Regions from separate parts of the Paenibacillus sp. sgz302191 genome, predicted to be linked through region 3. Evidence: riboswitches for the same ligand, from Rfam matches in the RefSeq annotation. Region 3 holds a riboswitch; each other region holds the start of a gene.
What was found. A riboswitch is a leader RNA that binds a small molecule or an ion and turns the genes downstream of it on or off. The one in region 3 is predicted to bind cyclic di-AMP.
Positions count from the first base shown of each region.

Region 1 (7,884 bases), on a different contig from region 3:
GCATCCGTTCAAGTTTGAGTTTTACCGCAAATTCGGCTGGGAAATGTATTCGGAATACTGCAAATACGAAATCACGCACGACAAGCTCCCCCGCTTTCAAGCGGCCGCAGGCAGCAGGGTGATGCGCATCGGGAAAGATCCGGAGATTTTGAATCCGATTTATGAAAAGCACGCGGTCCGCTATAACGGCATGCTGAAGCGGGACCTGAAATGGTGGAACAACCGCTGGTTCAAGTTTAAAAAAGGAACGGTTGGCGTCCATCTCAATGCCCGCAATGAGCATACCGGCTATGTGTTTTATCAGGTTAAGGACAAAATCATGACGATTCATGAGCTTGTGTTTCTGGACGAGGAGGCACGGCGCGGATTGTGGAAATTTATAGCGGATCACGATTCGATGATCGACAAGGTGCTTGTCCAAGCCCCTGTGAACGACGCGCTCCCGTTTTTGGTGCCTAATCCGGCATTCAAGCAGGAGAGAGTTCCTTACTTCATGGCCAGAATCGTCGATGTGGAATCGTTCCTGGCCCAGTACCCGTTCCGGACGGACGGAATCAAGGAGGCGCTGTACTTGCGGGTCGCTGACGAGCATGCGGAATGGAACAACGGCGTGTTTCAAGTGCGGGCGGATGCACAAACCGGCGCTGTGGAAGTAGTGAAGCTCTCCGGGAGCGTCCTGCCGAATGAGGAGCAATTGCTCAGTTGTTCGATACAAACGCTGACCACTTTGTTTATGGGTTATCAAAAAGCCGTCTTTTTGGCGGAGACGGAACGCCTGCAGGGCAGCCCTGCGACGGCTAGGCGGCTGGACTCGGCGATACCCGAACGGACTACATATTTGGCGGATTTCTTTTAAATAACGGAAAAAGGCGGCGCAGCGGACGATGAACCGTGAGGCCGTCTTTTTGCGCTGCTTATTTGTTCATTTTCGAAATCAGGTCGGTGACCGTTACGAATTGATAGCCCTGCTTTTTAAGCTCGGGCAGCACGATTTTGAGAGCTTCCACCGTTTGCGAGCAGTCTCCCTGCAAGTCGTGGAACAAAATAATATCGCCGTTATGAATGTTATTGAGCACGGACCGGACGATTTTGTCGACGCCCGGCTTCCGCCAGTCTTTCGTATCCTGGTACCAGGACCACATCACAACCGTGAACCGGTCCTGCTTGGCCAATTCGATCAGCGATTGATCGTAAAAGCCGCCGGGCGGACGGAACACGTGAGGAATTTGCTCGGTAATGTCGAAAATAATTTCCTGCGTCTGTTCGATCTCCTCTTTCAATTTGTCCGGGCTGACATGTTTCAAATAATGATGATCGTACGTATGATTGGCAATCTCATGCCCTTCGTTCACTTCCCGGATGGCGATTTGCGGATACATCTGCACGCGCTTGCCGAGCACAAAAAAAGTCGCTTTCGCGTCGTACTGCTTAAGAACGTCCAGCAATTGGGGCGTATACACCGGATTGGGCCCGTCGTCAAACGTCAGCGCGACCAGCTTTTGATCGGTCTGCACATTCCAAACGACCTCGCTTTGCGGCACCGGCATGGCGGCGGTCGTCACATTCAAAACGACGGCAAGCTGCGCGGCGGCAATCATCATGCGATGGAGTTTTGGCATAAGTCTCCCCCTTAAAGTTTGAAGCAGGCTTGCTTCCAAACAGTCTGAGGTTATTGTCTGACCTGCCAACCGAACCTATGCGGAGGAAAAGAGGCAATATTTGTGAGGCAAATTCGCTCAAATACAAAAAGCAGGCCCATGGAGAATAGGATCTCCAAGGACCTGCTTTGCCGAAATTAACTGGGCAAGCGGAACACTTTCACGTTTTGGATGCCGAATTGCTGCAGCGATTCTTTGGAGCCGGGGATAAAGATGTCCACATGATTGCCTTTTACGGAACCGCCTGTGTCGGTTGCATAGGCATACATGCCGCCTACCGGCAGTCCGTCGAAATTGTAGCCTTCGATGTAAAGCTTGGTGCCGAGCGGAATGACCGTCGGATCTACGGCGACTGTCCCCAGCGCCAGCGGATTTCCCATGTAGTCGACGGCGCCGAAGCCGCCGTTCTCGGAAGGATCGGCCGAGTAAGCGGTTGCTTTAAAGCTTTCAAACTTGGGCGCATATTGGCTTCCGTCTTTGCTTAAGATGGCCATTTTGCTGTCCGCATCCCATTGAATCGGAATTTTGGAAGCGTCGCAAATGAATCGCAGCGGAACGAACACTCTGCCGTCCTGAAACCCGGCATGGGTGCCCATGTCGACGGGGGTGTTGTCGATGACCGCTTTTTGATCGCCTGATGCCAATGCAATCGTATGTTTGCCGTTGTTTAAAGTTACTTTAATTTGATTGCCCTTTTTTTCCCATTGGACCGTATAGCCGAGTTTTTCGGTTACGAAGCGAATGGGGACTTGCGTGGAATGATTCGTGTCTAAATAAGGTTGTGCATCCGGAAAACCGACAAGGTCATTGTCTACCTGCACTTTTACTTCCATTTCGGCCGCTTTGGCATGGTGCGGCGAAAGAAAGCCTCCTGCCAGAACTGTAATAGATACAGCAAGGCCAGCGAGTCCTTTTATAGCCGTATTCAATTCGCTATTCCTCCTTCTTATTAAAGCCTCCGAGGTTAGTTGACGGGTTCGGGAAGAAGGTTCTCCCTAGTCTGCTTCGACAATCAGCAAATATTCACCCCAATTAAATCGTCCCCCGTACCGATGCTGGAACACACCGGATTCGGCTCCAATTATTTTAACATTGGTATTTTGCTTGAAACAACGGCCAAAATGTGGAAGGTCTGAGAAATACCTAGACTTTGGTCCAGGTCGAAAAACAGTCGCGGGTCCGTTTTGCTTCTTGTCTCTTTTGTATACGCTAGTAGCATAAGGAATGAGCGAAAGGCGGGAACGTGCATGTCCATGAAAGGCAATAGAGGATTAGCCTTGATTTTTATTGCGGTCGGCTTGATCATTGCATCCCATATAATCGGAATTCATCTTCATCTTATGGGGTACCTGCTGCCGCTTTCGATGGTTGGGCTCGGCTATGTCGGCATTTGCAACGGGAAGAAGATCGGCTGGCTGATCGCCGCCGCGGGAGCTTTGATCCTGGCCGTGAAATTGTCGGGCTTCATCGCGTTCGCATTGGCGATTGTGCTGATCGGCTATGGATTCAGGCTGCTGGGCAGACGCACGCATTCGGATCGGTTCGATCTGTAAACTTAAATAGGCCGGGGTGGGGTTAATGAAGGTATTGAACAGAATCGGTAAAATGGCTGAAACGGCTTGGCACGATACCGCCGAGCGCTTTTCGATGAATGAGCAAGGAGGGGGCTTCGGCTCGCAGACGGGAGCAAGCGGGCGGATCCGGGCGCTGGAGCAGCGCTACGAAGAGACTTTGCAGCGGACGTTCGAGCTGCGTCAGCACTTTGTGAACGCGGAGGAGCTCGCTCGGCTCCGCGCGGAGCAGGCCGAGCTGGCGATGCGCGCCGGCGAGGAAGAGCTTGCCCGGGCGGCGCTGCAGGAGAAGCTGCGCCTGGAAGCGGCGTGCGGGCACTACCGCACGCAGTACGCGAGCTCCCAGGACGAAGTCCTGGCGCTCGCGGAGGAACTGCAGCGGCTGCGCGCCGCCGCTGCGGACGATGTGCAGCCGCATGGCGGGCTGCACGGGGCCCAGGCCCGCGACACGCTGCGCGAGCTGGAAAACGCGGGCCGCGAGGCTTGGCAAGGGCTGCGCGAAGCGGGCCGCATGTCGGCCGAGACGCTGAAGGAGGCGGGCTGCAACGTCAAGCAGGAGCTGCGCACGATGCGCGTGAAGCTCCAGAAGGAGTGGCAGCAGAGCCGCAGCAGCGGCGAGAGAGGCGGCCCGCGCGCGAAGTAGCGCGGGGCCGTGCATTGGCTGGGCGCACGAGGAAAGCGGGAGGGGCCCCCTTGGCGTAACCGCGCGCAAATAAAGGCCGAGGCTGGGCGCGCCCGTCGACCGACCGCCGTCGTGCAGCGAAACACCGCGCGCTGGGAGCTGCGCGCGGTGCGACCTCTCCCGGTGCAGGTCGTGGAACTGTACAACTGGGCCAGGGACAGCTTGGTAGGGAGAAAACCTGCAAATGTACAGGTTTTTTTCGCAGAATCGGCTTGTTTTGACGAAAAACCTGCAAAAGTGCAGGAATTTTCGCTGAAAGTGAATTTGAGCCCACGTGTTCGCTGAAAAGCCTGCACTTTTGCAGGAATTCATCGTAACCAGCGGTCAAGGACGTAAATTCATGTATTTTTGCAGGTTTTTTTCGTGCAGACGGGCAGATTGTGACTATCTCCTCTAACGTGGGGGTTTTTGGGCAGGCTGATGCTTGCAGGAATGCTGCACTGGAAAGATATAGATCACCCATCTGTCCGACTGCCTGGTCGGGCGAAGAAAACCTGCAAAAGTCAGGCTGCCCGAGAAAGTCGCGACATTCCGAGAGGGTTAGGGGAACCGGTTGGGTCCATAGCCGCTTTTTCTGGGCGCGCCCCTCTCCCGGTGCAGGTTGTGGAACTGTACAACTGGGCCAGGGACAGCTTGGTAGGGAGAAAACCTGCAAATGTACAGGTTTTATTCGCAGAATCGGCTTGTTTTGACGAAAAACCTGCAAAAGTGCAGGAATTTTCGCTGAAAGTGAATTTGAGTCCATGTGTTCGGTGAAAAACCTGCACTTTTGCAGGAATTCATCGTAACCAGCGGTCAAGGACGCAAATTCATGTATTTTTGCAGGTTTTTTTCGTGCAGACGGGCAGATTGTGACTATCTCCTCTAACGTGGGGGGGTTACCAGTTTCTTGTTTGTTGATAGCGCGGCATTCCTGCAATTGTGCAGGCTTTTTGCCGGGTATAGGGGGGTTGGATTCGTTCTGTAGGGTGACGTCTACGGCGTCATGGGGGTTCGCAGGTCCTGTCTCCGGCCCGGGTCGGCCAGTCGGGCCTGCCAAGCTCAGCTCAGCCCAGCGAAGCCCGGTCCGGTCTGCCGAGCCGCTTCATAACCGGCCACTGTGCGGAGGGTGCGTCCCATACCGGGAAGGCAAGGAGCGGCAGCGCTAGCATCGTCAATTTGCTTTCTGAGCGTCGTCGCCGGCCCCTTGCAGCTGCGTCAGCACCGGCCCGGCGCCGGCGGGTGCCCTGCCGCCTCAAGCATTTGCATCTTGGAGGCCGTACATTGTTATGGTATGCTAAGAAAATGTGGCCATAACCGGGTATCGGGCCGGCCGGCTTTCGTTTTGCTGTCATTCGCTTGCAAAACAAACTTACTATCCGCGCAGCCAGAGGAGGTGCAACATGGGAGAAGAAACCAAAAACAACCGCAGCCGGAATACAGCGCTTTTGCTGATCGGAGCCGGTCTTTTTTTGCTTTTGGATCACCTGATCGGCTTTTTTCCCATACTTGCGGCTGTCCTCATCCTGCTCGGCATCCATAGGCTACGGTCGCACAGAGAGTATAAGGGCTACGTATTGATCGCAGTAGGCGCTATTATTTTGTTCGGCAATCATTTGTCGATCGCGCTTTCCGTCGTGTTGATTTCCTTGGGGCTGTACTTCATCCGTTCGAAGCGTCTGCACAAGGACGATACGTACATCCAGAAGCATAAGATTATAGACAGCATCCGGCTCGGCAGAGAGCCCTGGATTTTACGCAACAGCAGCATCTGGTACATGATCGGGGAGACGTATATCGACCTGTCGCTGGCCATTTTGGAGCAAAAGGAGACTACGGTCATTCTGCAGGGCGTCATCGGCGACGTTGACATCGTAGTGCCGGAAGATATAGGCGTTTCCGTAACTTCGTCGGTCATGCTGGGACAAATTATGGCGGACAGGGAAAGAGAAGCCGGCGTCATGAACAAGCTTGTTTGGAAGTCCCAGAATTTCGAGCATACGGACCATCGCGTGAAACTAGTTCTTTCTTACATCGTAGGAGATGTCGATATCAAAATTTTGTAATCGCTTTTTAACCGGTTTTGGGAGGGACAATCGCGCTTGGACGGCTATAAAAGAAAACTTACAAATATGATATGGCGCAGCATGGGCGAGTCGATTCTCTTCAGTCTGGTCATTTTCGGCGTCATTATATATTTTCTGAACTCGCGGAGTTTGATCCAGCCGTTCCGTTCCTGGCAGGAGGGCGTTCAATTCAGCCTTATGGCGTTCGGCATCGTGATCGGGATCGGGGCGGCGTACGGCTTCTGGAACAGCAACCGCATAACCCGCAGGCTGGGACCGCTGATGGAAACGATGGTACAGCTTGAGAAAGGGAAGTTCATCCGGACCGGGTTCGAAATCGGCGAGGACGAAATCGGGCGGCTCGGCGAGCAGCTCGGGCGAGTTATGATAAAATGGGAGGAACAGGTGACTTCCCTGCAGCGTCTGTCCAACGATAATGCGGAGCTGGCGGAAAAAGCGAGATTTTCCGCCATTATCGAGGAGCGCCAGCGGCTGGCGCGCGAGCTTCACGATGCGGTCAGCCAGCAGCTGTTCGCCATCTCAATGACGGCTACGGCGGTCGGCCGGACGCTTGATAAAGATTTTGAGAAAGCGCAGCGGCAAATTTTTCTCATCGAGGAGATGGCGTCCGTTGCGCAATCGGAGATGAGAGCGCTGCTGCTGCATCTGCGCCCGGTTCATCTGGAGGGCAAGCGGCTGTCCGAAGGGCTTGTCGAGCTGCTGAAGGAGCTGTCCGCCAAAGTGCCGATGGACATTTCGTGGGATATGGACGACGAAATCCGGCTGCCGAAAGGGATCGAGGACCACTTGTTCCGGATTGTGCAGGAAGCGCTCTCCAATGCGCTGCGCCATTCCAAGGCGAACAAGCTGGAGGTCAAGCTGCTGCACCGCTCCGACGGCATCCGTCTGGCGATTCGCGACGACGGGGTCGGGTTTGAACTGGACGCAAAGAAGCATACGTCGTACGGAATTGTGTCCATGAAAGAGCGAGTCAACGAAATCGGCGGCAATCTGCACATCATTACTGCGCCGGATCGGGGAACCCGGATCGAGATTCGTGTGCCGATCTTAGCCAATTCAGGAGGAGAAGCGAATGGACTCGAATATTAAAGTTTTGCTGGTGGACGATCACGAGATGGTGCGGATCGGACTGGCGGCCGTGCTCGGCACGGAAGAAGGCATCGAAGTGGTCGGAGAGGCCAGCAACGGCCTGGAAGGAATACGGCTTGCCCAGGAGTACAGGCCCGACGTCGTGCTGATGGATCTCGTCATGGAAGGGATGGACGGCATCGAGACGACGCGAAAGTTGCTTCAACTGTATCCGGAGTGTAAAGTAATTGTATTGACCAGTTTTTTGGATGACGAAAAAATGTATCCGGTTATCGAAGCGGGCGCGTTCAGCTATTTGCTCAAAACGTCGCGGGCTTCCGAAATCGCCCAGGCGATCCGCGCCGCGGTCAAAGGGCAGTCGATTTTGGAATCTCAGGTTGCGTCCAAAATCATGAACCGCTTTCGCCAGCCGAAGGCGGAGACGGCTCCCCATGAAGAATTGACCGAACGTGAGATGGAGGTGCTGCGCCTCATTGCCAAAGGCAAGTCGAATCAGGAATTGGCCGACGAACTGTTCATCGGCGTAAAAACCGTGAAGTTTCATGTCACGAATGTGCTTGCCAAATTGGGCGTTGAAGATCGAACGCAAGCGGCCATCTATGCTTTCAAGCATGGCTTGGCGGAATAACGGCCGAACAAGGGAGCGTTGCAATGGTGAAATTGTTGAAACAAATATGGAGCTGGTTCGGCTCCATCGCGATCTCATTCGTACTCGTCGTCATTTTAGGTGTTTTTGTGTTTCAATCGACCAAAGTAAGCGGACACTCCATGGACCCCACACTGCATGACAACCAGAGGGTGTTTGTGTCCAAGATCTC
Region 1 is NZ_JBYLHY010000005.1:356,492-364,375, reverse strand. Features, by position in the region: gene AC3G2T_RS10135 (GNAT family N-acetyltransferase) at 1-856, shown strand, start outside; gene AC3G2T_RS10130 (polysaccharide deacetylase family protein) at 915-1,619, opposite strand; gene AC3G2T_RS10125 (stalk domain-containing protein) at 1,796-2,587, opposite strand; cyclic di-AMP (ydaO/yuaA leader) riboswitch at 2,597-2,745, opposite strand; gene AC3G2T_RS10120 (LiaF transmembrane domain-containing protein) at 2,906-3,211, shown strand; gene AC3G2T_RS10115 (PspA/IM30 family protein) at 3,237-3,872, shown strand; gene liaF (cell wall-active antibiotics response protein LiaF) at 5,294-5,956, shown strand; gene AC3G2T_RS10105 (sensor histidine kinase) at 5,993-7,066, shown strand; gene AC3G2T_RS10100 (response regulator transcription factor) at 7,050-7,694, shown strand; gene lepB (signal peptidase I) at 7,718-7,884, shown strand, end outside.
Region 1: linked by a shared signal. The riboswitch ahead of AC3G2T_RS10125 (stalk domain-containing protein) and the one ahead of AC3G2T_RS30325 (CAP domain-containing protein) in region 3 are both predicted to bind cyclic di-AMP.

Region 2 (7,884 bases), on a different contig from region 3:
GCTTGTCCTGCATGTCCAGCTTGAACGTCTCCGCGTTCCCCCAAATAAGCCCGGCCGTAAACGTAGCCATAAATCCGCTGACGCCGAGGGCTTCGCCCGCCATATATGCTCCGAGAGCCGCAACGATCATCGCAATCGTCGCATATTGGCGCAGCAGCCCAAACTTCAGATGCGCGGTCAAGTATGCAAGGGCCAAGCCGATCGCCGCGCCGACGAGAAGCCCTCCCGCCGCCGTTTTGACGAACGCCCAAATTCCCGAGCCAACCGAAACTTCCCGGGTGCCCAGGATGACCGCAATGAGCGAAAAGGTCAAAATCGACCCCGTCGCATCGTTAAAGGCCGATTCGCTTTCCACAGTTTCCCTGACTTTCAGGCGGATCTTCACCTGCTTGAACACGGGGATGAGCGTAGCCGGGTCCGTCGAACTGATGACCGCCCCGAGCAGCATGGCGTATATCCAGGGCAGGCCAAGCAGCAGGTGCGCCGCCACGGCCACTACCCCGCACGTAATCATGACGCCGGGGACGCTGAGCAGGCTGACGGTGATCCACACTTTGCGAAGGCCGGAGAGGCGGATGTTGCGCCCGCCGTCGAACAAAATGAGTGCGGAACCGATCGCAAGAATGAACTGGTTCGTAAATGAAGTGCTGGATTCCCGTACCCAGCCCAGGCCTTGCCCGACAATGATGCCCCCTACGAGAAAAAGCGCGACATCCGGCAGCTTCAACAGGTGTGCAGCTTTGCCCAGCAGCATGCCCAGACTGAGAATAATAATGAGCAGCAAAATGACATGCTCGATCATGACGGCGGACGCATTTTCCATTATCCGATAACTTCGCTCTCAAATTCTTCGATTTGTTCGTTCGTCCCGATAATCACCATAACATCCTTTTCATTGACAACATCTGTGGCGAGCGGCGCGATGATCACACCGCTTTGCTTGTTGATAGCGACGACACTGCAGCCGTATTTGGCCCGGGGGTCCAGATCCTTGATCGTTTTGCCGCACAGGCGCTTGGGCACCGACAGCTCGACGATCGTGTAATCTTTGGACAGCTCGATGTAATCCAAAAGATTGGGTGATACGAGCTGGTGCGCCACGCGGATGCCCATATCCCGCTCCGGATAAATGACGCGGTCCACGCCGATTTTATTCAGCACTTTGCCGTGCAGCTCGGACAGCGCCTTGGCGACGACCATTTTGACGCCCAAATCTTTCAGCACAATAGCGGTTAAAATGCTGGCCTGAATATCGTCGCCGATCGCGACGACCGCACAGTCAAAGTTGCGCACGCCGAGCGACTTCAGCACTTCCTCGTCCGTGGCATCCGCCACGACCGCATGCGTCAGCTCGGAGCTCATCTCGTCGACCGCTTCTTCGTCCTTGTCGATGCCGAGCACCTCATAGCCCAGCTTGATCAGCTCCTTCGACAAGCTGGATCCGAATCGGCCCAGACCGATTACCGCGTATTGATTTTTTTTCATCTCCAGTATCCCCTAACCAATCGTAATTTTACCCTCAGGGTATCTATATAATTCTTTTTCCTGTTTCGGCTGCAGCGCGTAAGCGAGCGTTATAGGACCGAGCCGGCCGGCGAACATCGTCAGGCTGAGCATAATTTTGCCGAAAACGGTCAGCGACGGCGTAAGCCCCATAGTCAAGCCGACAGTACCGAAGGCGGACGTCACTTCGAACAATATTTTCAAAAACTGCACGGACTCCGTCGTCGATAACAGCATGGACACGAATATGACGAGAAAGAGCGCGATCATCGTGAGCGTAATCGCTTTGAGAATGCGGTCCTTCGCCAGACGGAAACGGAAAATGACGATATCTTCCTTGCCTCGGATCATCGTGATGATGGCGGCAATGAGAATGGTGAACGTCGTCGTTTTGATCCCGCCCCCCGTCGAGCCGGGAGAAGCCCCAATAAACATGAGAATCACCATGAAAAATTGCGACGCCTGACGCATGGCGCCGATGTCCACCGTATTCGCGCCGGCCGTCCGGGGCGTGACGGATTGGAAAAACGAAGCCAACATTTTTCCGCCGAAATTCAGCGGTCCTAACGTCTTGGTGTTCGTGTATTCGAATATAAATATCACTAGCGCGCCGAAAACGATCAGAAATCCCGTCATGGCAAGCACGACTTTGGAATGCAGGGAAAGTTTCTTCGTTTTGTGATATTCCATCAAATCGGACAAGACGATGAAGCCGAGACCTCCGAGCACGATCAGCGCCATCGCGACGACGTTCACCGTGAAATCGTTGACGTATCCGGTCAGCGAGACGAAAGGAGCATCGGCGGTGCCGAACAGGTCGAATCCGGCATTGTTGAACATCGAAACCGCATGCCAGATGCCGAAGTACAGCGCCTTCGAAAATTCCATGTCGAACGACCAACGGATCGTGAACAAAATCGCCGCTATCGCTTCGATGCTTAATGAATAAATAAGTACTTTGCGGATCAGCCGCACAATCCCTTCCATACTGCCCTGGTTGAACGCCTCCTGCAGCAGCAATCTTTCCTTCAGCGTAATTTTTTTGCGCAGCACGAAGGCGAACAGCGTGGCCATCGTCATGAAGCCGAGACCGCCGATCTGGATCAGGCTGACGATGACGACTTGTCCGAACACGGTAAATGCCGACCCGGTATCGACCACGACGAGGCCGGTTACGCAGGTCGCCGATGTGGCCGTAAACAGCGCATCGATAAAAGGCAGCGGCCGGCCGCTCGTCGAGGCAAAAGGAAGCGTCAGCAGCCCCGCTCCGATCAAAATAATGGCGGCGAATCCAAGGACCAGAATTTGCGGAGGCGTAAGCTGCCAAATGCTTATTTTTTTCATAAATCCCCCTGTTGTCATCAATTGAACACGCAAAAAAAGACACTGGAAATCCAATGCCTTATTCGGAAATGGTTCCTGACGTAAAGCCTACGAGGTTAGCTGACGGATTCGGGTGCGCGCAGTCACCCTATTTGTCCGGTTTTTTGACGCCGGAGACAAAATTCACCCCAAATTACATGGTTCCCCCGTTTTCAACAAGAAATTCGGCTTTTTATTCAATTGATATGAATTATATATCTGATTTATTGTTCCGCACAAAGTTGTTTTCAGCGGATTTGCGGGGGTTTTCGCAGCATTCCATCGTGTCTGGCAAGCAGGAGAGGGCGTTACGATTCGAAATCGCGAATTTGCCCCGGTTTACGTTTTATTTTGCATGAATTGGTTTTCCTTAACATCTGTGATACTTTTAATTTAGCGTATTTGCGAACCAACATTATCCAAGGAGATATTTTATCCCATGATGCGAATGAAATTGAACCGAACTTTGCTGATCCTCGCGTGCATCGGCGTGGCCTTGTATATGGGGGTCAATATGCTTGCGGGATATCAAACGGAAGAAGCGGCCCCGGCGGAAAGTCCGGCCGTTACGAAGCAGCAGGCGGCCGACGCGGCCGGGCAGTTTTTGCAAAGCCGCTACGGCATCGGCCAGCCGCGTACTTTCGTCGTATACCAGTCCGAAAAGTCGAGAAGCGGATACTTGCAGAAAGAACACCTTTTGCACGAGTATGAGCTGAAATACGGGGACCGCTTCCCGCTCGATTTCTATCAGGTCAGCGCCGTCGATCCCGGCAGCAAGCGCAAATTCGAAGTTGACGTCAACTACAAAAGCTTGCAAATCGTCGGCTGGCGCGAGACGCTCACCGGTACCGCCGCAGCGATCGGCAGGCAAAAAGCGGACCAGCTGGCCAAGGAGGAGATGAGCCGGCAGGGCTTTAATCCCGACGATTTCAGTCTCGCCCTGGAGCCGAAGAAAGAGGCCGGCGCGAACACGTACGTTTACGAAAAGAAAGCGGAAGCCATCGGCGGTTCCAAGCTGCGCTTGCGGATCGATTTTGACGATAACGCTTTGGTCGGCTATGCCGTGCAATTCAGCATCCCAGAGGACCATCAGACATGGCTTGACTCGCAGGATCAATCCGCCTCGTTCATGACCTGGATCAGCATGGGCTTTACGTTCCTGATGTCCGTTGCGGCCATCGTATATGCCATCAGGCACCGCAAGCAGATGGATTTTCGCAAGGGCCTGCTGCTCACTGTTATTTTTACGACGATTTACATCGCCAACAACATCAATATGTATCCGGCTTTCAAAACGATGTCCGGCGATATCGCAGACAACGGAACCGCCACATTGGCCGGCTCGCTGTTCATGAACGTCGTCACGCTGCTGCTCGGTCTATCGGTCTACATCTCGCTTGCTTCCGGCAGCCGGTGGTGGGAGTCGAACGGGTGGAAGCCTTGGCCGGCTTGGCGGGAATCGCGCTTCGGATCGGAAGTGTTTCACGGAATGGGCCGGGGCTATTTGCTCGCCCTGTTCATCCTTGGGGTCCAGCAAGTTCTGTTCTATGCGGGCGAGGTCCGCTTCGACGTATGGGCCGTGAACGATCCGGGGGATTCCGTATTGAATATGCTGGAGCCCAAATTGTTTCCGCTGATGGCGTGGGCCGCCGCAATATCGGAAGAAGCCGCTTACCGGCTGCTCGGCATCCTGCTGTTCAAAAAGCTGTTCCGCTCGAACTTCATCGCCGTTCTGCTGCCGAGCATCATTTGGGCCGCGAGCCATACGCAATACCCGATCTATCCGGTGTATACCCGCCTGATCGAGGTAACCGTCATCGGCATCATTCTCGGCTATGTGTTCCTAAAATACGGCTTCATCACTGCCGTATTCGCCCATGCCTGCATGGACAGCATCCTGATGGGTCTGTCGCTGTTCTCGCTGGACCAGGCGGGCGATGCTGCCGCAGGTATCTTCTACATCCTGCTGCCGGCCCTCGCCGCGCTGCTGCTGGCATGGTGGCACCGGCGGCGCCTCGCGCCAAGCCCGGGGTAGAGCCAGCGCATGGCTGGCGGTGCGCGGGGATAGCCCCCGTGCGGCGCTGAGAGCCTGCGGACGCTCGCCAGGGTCAGCGTTCGTCGGGCTGCGCGCGGCGCGCCTCCGAACGGCCACTAGGGTCTGCGCTCGTTAGGCAGCCCGTGGCGCTGATAACCTTCGAACGCTCGCTGGGCACTCGCGGCGCTGAGAGCCTTCGAACGCCCACTAGGGTCCGCGCTCGTTGGGCAGCCCGTGGTGCTGATAACCTCCGAACGCTCGCTGGGCACTCGCGGCGCTGAGAGCCTTCGAAAGCCCACTAGGGTCTGCGCTCGTTGGGCAGCCCGTGGCGCTGATAAACTCCGAACGCTCGCTGGGCACTCGCGGCGCTGAGAGCCTTCGAACGCCCACTAGGGTCCGCGCTCGTTGGGCAGCCCGTGGTGCTGATATACTGCAATAATCAAATTGAAGATAAAATGACGGGGTAGAGGAACCAATGGGCGCAGCCGCTCTACCCTAAGTCACGCCTCTCCTACACGGGATGGGGCACATGGCAGCTTGACAGACAAAAACCTGCAAAAGTGCAGGTTTTTTCCTTAAAAATGGTTCATTTTCGCGAAAAGCCTGCAATTGTGCAGGAATTTTCGATGAAATTAGGTCTGAGCCCATGTTCGCTGCGAAAAGCCTGCACATTTGCAGGAATTTTTCGTGGACAGCGGATCAACCGTGCAAAAACTGTACTTTTGCAGGTTTTTTCGCGCAACTAGGCAGATGATGGACCGGGTCTGGCGTGTGGGCTTCTCAGGAGCCAGCAAATCTGCAGGTTGTTCCGCTCAAACCCTGGGCTCAGGCCATACTAGACAGGAATTCCTGCACAATCGCAGGCTTTTCCGCCAAATAGGCCAATTCCATTGAAAAAACCTCCCATTTTACACGAAAATAGAACGCAGGAAACTTGGTACCGGCGTCCACAACGTTATAGGAGTTTGCGCAGGTTTTCGGCAGGCTCCGGACAACACTTTTCCGCCGTCATGCAGCGCAGCCCCCGATAGGAGCTGCGCGAGGTGCACACCTTTCACGTAAACCGACAAAAAAGCGGGGCCCCCTTACTCCTGGGGAGCCGCCGCCTCATTTTCGCCTTGCAAAGCTTTCATAATTTCGTTTGCCAGCTTTTCACCGATACCCAGAGGCTTGAAGTCTTCGACTTTGGCCTCTTTTATTTTGCGTACCGAGCCAAAATGCTTGAGCAGCGCCTTCCGCCGCTTCTCGCCGATGCCCGGTATCGCGTCAAGCTGGGAGACGACCATCGACTTCGCCCTCGTCTCGCGGTGAAACGTGATCGCGAAGCGGTGCACTTCGTCCTGGATGCGCTGCAGCAAATAAAACTCCTGGCTGTCCCGCTGCAGAGGAATTACTTCCGCCGGGTCGCCCATCATCAGCTGCGCGGTTTTGTGCTTGGCGTCTTTCACCAGGCCGCAAATCGGGATGTACAGCCCCAATTCGTTCTCCAGCACATCGACCGCAGCGGAGATTTGCCCTTTGCCTCCGTCCACGACGATCAAATCGGGCATCGTCAAATTTTCCTTGAGCACCCGCTCGTAGCGGCGGCGGATCACCTCGCGCATCGTTTCGTAATCGTCCGGCCCCTGAACGGTTTTCACCTTGTATTTGCGGTACTCTTTGCGATCCGGCTTGCCGTTGATGAACACGACCATGGCCGAGACCGGATTCGTCCCTTGAATGTTCGAGTTATCGAACGCCTCGATGCGGTGAATCGCACCCGTTCCCAGCCATTCGCCCAGATTTTGCACCGCTTTGACGGAACGGCTTTCATCGCGCTCAAGCAGCCTGAACTTCTCTTCCAGCGCCATGCGGGCGTTATCCTTCGCCATATCGACCATCTGCTTTTTCAACCCGCGCTGCGGAAAATGAACCTTCACCTTCAGCCACGACTCCAGCGCTTCCCGCACGTCCTTCTCCTCGGCTTCAGCCTGGGCAGCGCCACCACCAGCTTCCGCAACTCCTTCTGCCTGTATAGCGTTCCCGGCATCTGCTACAGCTTCAACCTGCGCGGCACCCCCAACTTCCCCAGCTCCCTCGACCTGGATAGTGTTTGCAGCTTCAGCAGCTCCTTCCACCCGTATAGCGCTCCCGGTTTCCGCTACGCCTCCGGCCTGCGAGGCAGCCGCTGCCCCAGGCTGCGCCGACGCCCCCGCTTCCGGCACGCCGGGCAGGAAAATCTCCTTCGGCAGCGCCGGATTGTCGCTGTACACCTGTGTCACATAGGTGATGAAGTCGCCGTACTCGTCACCATAGTAAGGGAACAGCGAAACGTGGCGCTCGATCATCTTGCCCTGGCGCATGTACTGGATATGTACAGCCATCCAGCCTTTGTCCACGGCATAGCCGAAAATGTCGCGGTCGACCGCATCATTCGTCGTGATCTTCTGCTTCTCCATGACCGCGTCGATGTTCAAAATATGATCGCGCAGCTCCTTCGCGCGCTCAAAGTTCAATTCCTCCGCTGCGGCGTGCATTTTGGCCGTCAGCTCTTCCTTGATCTCCACGTGTCCTCCGTTGAGGAAACGGGTGATCTCCTGCACCATCCGCTCGTTCGTCTCCGCGGATACTTCATATTCGCAAGGCGCCAGACACTGCCCGATATGATAGTATAGGCATACTTTATCGGGCAGGGTCCTGCACTTGCGCAGCGGATACAGCCGGTCCAGCAGCTTCTTCGTCTGCTGGGCGGCAAAAGCGTTCGGATAAGGGCCGAAGTATTTGCCCTTATCTTTAATCACCCGCCGCGTGACCTCCAGACGCGGCTGCTGTTCGTGCGTGATTTTGATATACGGGAACGTCTTGTCGTCCTTCAAAAGCACGTTGTAGCGCGGATGGTGCTGCTTGATCAGGTTGCATTCGAGAATCAACGCTTCCATATTGCTGGACGTGACAATATATTCAAAATCGCGAATCTCGCTGACCAGCCGCTGCGTCTTGGCGCC
Region 2 is NZ_JBYLHY010000005.1:51,763-59,646, forward strand. Features, by position in the region: gene AC3G2T_RS08780 (cation:proton antiporter) at 1-823, opposite strand, end outside; gene AC3G2T_RS08785 (potassium channel family protein) at 823-1,485, opposite strand; gene AC3G2T_RS08790 (TrkH family potassium uptake protein) at 1,498-2,847, opposite strand; cyclic di-AMP (ydaO/yuaA leader) riboswitch at 2,917-3,066, opposite strand; gene AC3G2T_RS08795 (CPBP family intramembrane glutamic endopeptidase) at 3,305-4,900, shown strand; gene uvrC (excinuclease ABC subunit UvrC) at 5,986-7,884, opposite strand, start outside.
Region 2: linked by a shared signal. The riboswitch ahead of AC3G2T_RS08790 (TrkH family potassium uptake protein) and the one ahead of AC3G2T_RS30325 (CAP domain-containing protein) in region 3 are both predicted to bind cyclic di-AMP.

Region 3 (7,884 bases):
AAGGTACTCGCCCGGTCGGATCGACCCATTCCATATGCCTCCCTGAATTGCTTTGCCGAATGAAAAGTTTTAGTGATAATCATTATCAATATCATACAACAAAACGTGCGCATGCGAAAGCGGCTATCTTTTGAACGGACCGTCCTGGTGCCATTCGCCGTATAGCCTCTGCATACATGTAACCATTCCGCTGCATTTCCGGGTGTTTCACTGGTATAACGGTTGAGCGTAATGTTGAAGCGGCGGATAACAAGGAGGAAAAGCGTGGATGTCCTGAATTTGCTCGAAAGGATAGTGCTTGGTCGCGAATTGCGTATGGTACAAGTACTCAAGCAAATAAATTTCACCGTTCTGAATCGTACACATTACCCCTGACACACCCTGTCCATTCGTCAAAGATACGCCTACCGGACGGCCGATTAAGAAAAAAGCTTTTTGCAGCCATGGCATACGGCTCCCCTCCTTTTGGAACACTGTATGCGTCCCTGACAGCCCGCGTGTTTGTCTGCCGCATTTTCGCGCGCCGCTCTGCGTCGGTTAGCGCCGGTCCGCCCGCCCCCCCGGTTTCCGTTGTCCACGCCTGGGAAGCGATACAGCACGCCAAAACGCCAAAAAAAGCTGCCGGAACTTTCCCGGCAGCCTTACGTATAGATGTTCATCAGCATTTTTATTTTTTCCCGGACAGGCCCAAACGGTTAACAAAAGATGAGTAAGCGGCGGGCCGGCTTCCGTTATCTTGTCCTGCACCGTTCGGCTTGGATTTCAATTTGCCGGAAAGCTCCATGAACCACGCTTCATCGCGGGTTGACAGCGCAATATCGATCAACGCTTTTATTTGTTCATCGGCTTCCATGGAAATCATCGCTAATTTTTTCAACTTGCTCACTGAAACCAAGGCAATCGTACCTATGATCTCCTCATTATCGGATTGAAGAACATTCACTCTGGCGATTCCCAACAATTCATGAATCGATTCAATGTACCCGTGGACTAATTCCCCAGCATCCGTTCTGCCTTGCACCCAATCGCTGATTTCAAAGTTCATCTTTCTGCACCACCCATCTGAAGTTATATAATTATTCTATTTAACTATCATAATAATAGTTACAGTTTATTTTGTCAAATGGCTAAGAAAAGACGGCCGCTCTTTCACAACCTACGGCCTCTATTGCACGGGTTGGGGTGCTGAAGTGGGGACAGGGCGGCTTGGCAGGGAAAAAGCCTGCGAAAGTGCAGGCTTTTTCCATGAAAGTACCTCATTTGGGCGAAAAGCCTGCGATTGTGCAGGAATTTTCTATAAAAATGTATCTGAGCCCATGTTCGCGGCGAAAAGCCTGCACATTTGCAGGAATTTTTCGTTTGCAGCGTATCATCCAAGCAAAAACTGTACTTTTGCAGGTTTTCTTCGCGCCACCAGAACCAGGCAGATTGTGCGCGCCCCTACGGCGATGTTACGAACCGGCTGATTTCGGCCAGCAGCGATTTGTGGTCGAACGAGCCTTTTTGATAAACGCTTTTTACGAAACCGTTCAATTTCATCCTGTCTTCCGACGTGATCGACTTCGCGGTGATGACGATAATCGGAATAGCGCTCCAAGCGTCGTGCTTGCGCAGCTCTTCAACGAACTGAAAGCCGTCCATCTCCGGCATCATCAAATCCAGCAAAATCAGCTCAGGTATTTTCCTTGCCATAAATTCCAAAGCGAATCTGCCGTTGCCGGCCTGGGTCACCACATACCCTTCCTTTTGCAGCAGCTTGGCCATTAAGGCGCTTGTGGTCGCGTCGTCCTCGATCACCAGAACGGAGTGTTCCTTATGTTTCGAGATGTACTTGTCTATGACGCCGATCAACCGTTCCCGCTGCACCGGCTTCGTCAGAAATTCGGAAGCGCCAAGCTCGTAGCCCAGGTGCCTGTCGTCCGTCATCGATAATATAATAACGGGAATATCCTGCAGCTCGGGATCGTTCTTAAGCGCGGCCAGCACGCTCCACCCGTCCATGCTCGGCATCAGAATGTCCAGACAGATTACCTTGGGACGAAGCTTTTTGGTCAGCAAAAGCCCTTCCTCTCCGCTCTCGGCAAACGTCAAGTCCCATCCTTCCTTGGCCAAATATTTCCGTATCAATTGTTGGTTAAAAGGCTCGTCGTCGATCACCAGAACGCTCATCGGACCGTTATCCTCCGCTGTGCCGGAATCGCCCGCGGACAGAGCCTGGCTATTGTCCCGCCCGGGAGGAACGGCAGGAAGCCAGCACGTAAATGTGCTGCCGGATCCCAGTTCGCTTTCGACCGAAATGTCGCCGCCCAAAATGCTGCAGAAGTTTTGGCTGATAGCCAGCCCGAGACCGGTGCCTCCGTACTTGCGCGTAGTTGAAGCGTCGGCTTGCGTAAACGGCTGGAACAGTTTCTCGATTTGTTCCGGCGTCATGCCGATTCCCGTATCCTTGACCCGGAAGCAGAAGCCCTCGACGCCCTTTTTCGCTTGGCGGTACACCTCGAGACCGATGGTGCCGTTTTTCGTAAATTTGCTCGCATTGCTGAGCAGGTTGAACAATATTTGCCGCATCTTCGTCACATCGGTCGTGATTTCGCCTTCTATTTCGCTGGATTCCAGCCGGTTCCCATTGCCTTCGATCATCGGTTTTACCGTCGTCAGCACGTCCTGAATCAGTTCCGGCAAATGGCACGGCTCCAAATAAATTTCCATTTTACCGGCTTCGATTTTCGAAATATCCAAAATATCGTTAATAAGCGCCAGCAGATGCCTGCCCGATTTGCCGATTTTGCCAAGATCGTCCACAAAAGTCGGCTCGCCCAGTTCTTCCGCTTCCTCCATCAGCATTTCGCTGTACCCGATGATAGCATTGAGCGGCGTCCGCAGTTCATGGCTCATATTGGCCAGAAACTGGCTTTTGATCATATTCGCCTGGATCGCCTCGTCGTGGGCTTTCTCAAGCTGTGCCGTGCGTTCCTTCACCAATTCCTCCAAATGGTCGTTTAACTTTCGGAGCTCCTGGTTCATGATGTAAATTTCGTTTGTTTTTTCCTCAATCTCCAAATCTTTATGAGACAGGCGCTTGGAAATATAAATTCCCAAGAGGGACAGTGCGAGCGTAAACAAAGTGCCTCCGGCTATGAAATAAGCCGACCATTTTTGATCCAGCACCATTCCTGAGGATAGCGCCGCTTTGCCCCCCAAATGAAATTGGGCGGCCATCATTCCCGTATAATGCATACCGACGATCGCGGCGCCCATAATCAATCCGCTCCCGATCTTTTTCCACACTTCGCCGCTTTCTTTGCCCGTACGGAAATAAAACGATAACCATAAAGCCGCGATGGACGCGACGATCGCAATGACGATGGACAGCGCAAAATAGAACGGGTCGTACGAAATATCGACCTGCATGGCGGCCATACCGATGTAATGCATCGCCGAAATGCCCACGGCCAGCATCAGCCCGCCGCCGATCAATTGGCGCAATGTCAGCTGATTGCGGCCTACGACGTTCAGAGCGACGAAAGACGCGCTGACAGCCGCGAGCACGGACAGCAGCACGAGCATAAGATCGTATCCGATCGGTATAGGCAGCGAAAAGGCGAGCATTCCGACAAAATGCATCGACCATATACCCATCCCCATGGCAATGGCGCCGAATGAGAGCCACAGCCAACGGGCTCCGCCTGCGGCAGTGCTGATCCGTGCGGTTAAATCAAGAACCGTATAAGACGCAACGACAGCTACGATATATGAAAATATGACCAGTCCCGTATCGTACGTACCATGAACATGCTGCATGTACAATCCCTCTCTCTGTTTGTCGATTATTGTCGTAATGTTCTTCTTTCAATATATTACCATCCCTCTCTTCACTTGCTCAATGAAAATATGCGAAAAAAGCATCAAATAAGGTATAATAGTTGCAGATAAGGTAAGGGGTGAACGTTTTGCCTAAAGCGAAAATATTCATTAGCTCCGTAGGCCAAGACGAATTGCGGCCGATTCGAAACGCCGTTTTCGAGCAATTGACGGAAATCGGGCATGATCCTCTTATGTACGAACGAAATTTTGGCCCGTGGGACTCGCATCAGGATCCTATTAGCAAATGCCTCAAAAAAGTCGAAGAGTCGGAAGTTTTTCTTTTATTTATTAAAGATAAAGGGGGCACGTTCTACCCCAAATACGACCGGACGATTACCCATCTGGAGTACATACAGGCAACCCGTTTGAATAAGACCGTGCTTGTCTTTGTAGAAACCGGCGTCAAGCGCCTGTTTTTCAGCACTATGAAAGGCATTATCGAAGAAATTACGAACAGGCATGCCGAAGAAACCGGGGCTTATCCTAAAGCCGCGGACATTACAGCCGCATTAAAAAGCCATACTCAAGTACCTTCCCACATCGATCCGTACGTGTGGTTTTTCATCGATGATTTGGTCAAAAAAGGGATTTATACGGAAGAGCTCTCACTGGGCGTCTCTATCGACTGGAAAGACTATTTCAGCGACCTGATGCGCAGAGGCGTTCTGCTGCTTCCGCTTGAAGCTACGTTCGAAACGTATACGAAACAAATTCAACTGCATGAAGAGTTCGCTCAATTCATCGAGCGCAATATTCCGCTTTTTCAACATTTACCGAAAGATCGGATGGCGCTCTTTTTCGCCGATTTTATGAGCAAGCTCAAAGGCAGAATGGTAAAGCGCCATTATGGAAACTATATGTCCGAGGACATCGGCGCCTTTCATGATTGCTCGGCCGTTACGATATATACGCGCGACAACGGGCGGATGAATTTGCTGCTGGAAGTCGGGAATACGACTAGCGAACCTTTTTTTCTGCTGAATAATGAAAAATCGTACGTATCGATTACGGCGAAAAGGGACAATCCGGAGCAGCTTTTTTTCAATGAAGCCAAGCAAACGCTCTACTTAACGGTAAAATGCCAGGACCGGGTCATGACCTGCCACTTTCGGGCCGATTCCGGTTGGGATGCGCGGAAGTTTGTCACTTTTCGAGATGACGTATTATATGCTATAATGAACCAGAACCCTATGGTTTTTGAATTTGCCCGGAAAATGATCGGAGGGATGCAGCCATGACAACTGTATATGTATCCATTAACGGAAAAGTGTCGGTAGCCGTAGGCGAGCAGCCCAAAGACGCGCTGCTTTTTGTTTCTCCCAACAAGAGCTTTCAAGATTTGCTAAGAGAGCAAAAGGAAGAAAGCACGAAAGCTTTGGAATTGATAAAAAGCCGGTTCGCGGCAGCAAGACGCCGATAAGCGAACAGCGTACATACCAACCGAAACGACGCCAAGCGCGGCCAGATCAGGGAAACCTGACGGCCGGGCTTTTTTTGTTGCGGCTGCCTGTTTCTATCAATGGAAACATTTGAGGGGTGATCCCCCCTAGTTTTCTATGCTAGAATGAAACCCACAGAAGGACGCGGGAAACTGCTGTTCTTGCTGAGCAAACAAAACGGCCAAAGCATCGAAAGATGCACGGGGGAACCTCTTTATTTGGGGTGAAGCCATTGCAAAATGGCAGGGTGATTTCTCTTTGACCCGAATCCGTCAGCTAACCTCGTAGGCCAAAAAAGGAGAGGATGGTTTTAATGCGTTTCAAGAAAACAGCTATCACAGGTGCGCTGGTATTAGGCATGATCGTAAGTTCCGGAGCGGCATCCGCAGCTACTTACACTGTGAACGGCCAAGTCATCGGCAACCTGCAGGGGCTCCCGCAAGGGCTTCAGCAAAACATTCAGCAATTACTTCAGCAAGGACTCCAGCAAGGAAATTCTCAAGGAACTTCCCTGGACAGCTTGCTTCAGCAATATCCGCAATTGTTTGATCCGAGCAACTGGGCCGGCCTGTTTAAATCTCCCGGCAATTACAATATGCCATCGGGTTCTTACCATCATCACGTAAGACATCATGGCTCAGACTCGAATACCGGAACGCCTTCCACCGGCACAACTCCGACGGATACGCCTTCTACGGGTACTGACACAGGCAGTGGCACAGGTACGACGACACAACCTTCTACGGGCACTGATACGGGAACAACGACACAGCCTTCCACAGGCACTGATACAGGAACGACAACAGGCACGACTACGGACACTTCGAGCTCCGCGTATGCCGATCAAGTCGTCACCCTGGTCAATCAGGAACGGGCCAAAGCAGGCTTGAGCCCGCTTACAAGCGACTCCAGTTTGGCTGCTATGGCGCTTGATAAAGCGAAAGACATGTACAACAACCATTACTTCGATCACACTTCGCCAACTTACGGATCTCCGTTCGATATGATGACCAAATACGGAATCCAGTACACGTATGCCGGCGAAAATATTGCCATGGGGCAGCAAACTCCGCAAGAAGTTATGACTGCCTGGATGAACAGCGAAGGTCATCGCCAAAACATCTTAAGCCCTAACTACACGAAAATTGGCGTAGCCTTTTACAACAACGAATGGGTTCAAGAATTTATCGCCAATTAATATTGATTCATACGACAACCGTTTCCGAACCCTCCGGAAACGGTTGTTTTGCTGTTCGCTGCTATTGTCCCGCAGTTCGCTTCAGATTATACCGCGGGATTCGGCGGAGTCGGTACGGCGGGATCGTTGGTTCCGCCCGTTCTTCTGCGGGCGGTCTCCCTTTTTCCCGTAGCCGGCACATGTTCGCCTGCAGCCCCGAGCCCCATGCGCGGCATATTGCCGTACACGCATTCATACTGCCCCTCCTTCATGAGATACGTCTCATGAAAAATGCCGACCGTCCCGTCCGTGCCAACGCTCCGGTTGAATGCCTGCCACGCTTTCAAGTGCACGCCGCCGCGCGCGTATTTCTCCAGATCATCGAACGACTTCCAGTACTGGATCAGCGTCACTCCGCGCCAGCTTAACAAATATTCGGAGTGCAAAAATCCGAGCTCGGGATGGCTGTACAATTCTTTCAGCATTTTGGGCATCGCGCTCATAACAGGCCACCATTTATGGACGGCCCAGAGCTTGTTGACACGCATTCCGATAATAAATACGACGAATGAATCCCCCATTTGGGCCGTATACCGGCCCGGAACGACTTTTGCCATAGAAAACACCCTACTTTCCGATGAATTGTAAATGCATGTCGTAAAAAGCCATGTAATCCGAAGCTTTGAACATATGAGCGGTTAAATAAGCGCCGTAAAACAGCGTGACCAGCATCGCTACCAAGTTTTCGGTATCCCGCTCAGCGTCAATGCCGCCGTCTTGTTTGGCCTCCTCGACAAACTGCCGGAAGCGTTTGTCGAGATTCGGGTCGACGGAAGCGGCCAGCTCCTCCTTGCCGGGAAACAGCAGATGCAATTCCGCTTCGTTCAAATCGGGCATGCAAGGGTGCATTTTCTGCTCCGCAAGAAACCCGATCAGGCTGAGCATCAGCCCCGGCTGTTTCTTCGCGTCCTCGGCCACCTTGCCGAAAATATGGCGGATCGCGGCCATCCCCCGCTTCTGCTCTTCCCGAAGCTCCACAAGCCGCCGCGTCAGCCAAACGAGCATGAAATAAATGAGTACGTCTTCTTTTTGCGGGAAAAACTTAAAAAACGTCACCTTCGATATTTCCGCCCGCCGGCAAATATCGTCGACGTACACGGCGCGAAACGTATTTTCGCCGATCAATTCAAGACTGGCCTGAAAAACAGCCAGCTTCGCGCGGGCTTTTTTAATCTCCCTCAGCGGCATTTTGCTTTTGCTATGGCGTACCGATTGCCGGTTTCCCGCTCTCATATCCTTCACCTTCTCTGCGTACTTATTGTCATCCATTTGTGAACTTATATTTATAAATTAACTCAAGTAAAGTTTTATGTCAATGAGAAAACCTCTATCGAGGCCATTCAA
Region 3 is NZ_JBYLHY010000029.1:12,035-19,918, reverse strand. Features, by position in the region: gene AC3G2T_RS30355 (AraC family transcriptional regulator) at 1-29, opposite strand, end outside; gene AC3G2T_RS30350 (hypothetical protein) at 208-450, opposite strand; gene AC3G2T_RS30345 (IDEAL domain-containing protein) at 668-1,045, opposite strand; gene AC3G2T_RS30340 (MHYT domain-containing protein) at 1,441-3,801, opposite strand; gene AC3G2T_RS30335 (DUF4062 domain-containing protein) at 3,951-5,102, shown strand; gene AC3G2T_RS30330 (hypothetical protein) at 5,099-5,284, shown strand; cyclic di-AMP (ydaO/yuaA leader) riboswitch at 5,473-5,609, shown strand; gene AC3G2T_RS30325 (CAP domain-containing protein) at 5,617-6,501, shown strand; gene AC3G2T_RS30320 (DUF4188 domain-containing protein) at 6,588-7,097, opposite strand; gene AC3G2T_RS30315 (TetR/AcrR family transcriptional regulator) at 7,108-7,773, opposite strand.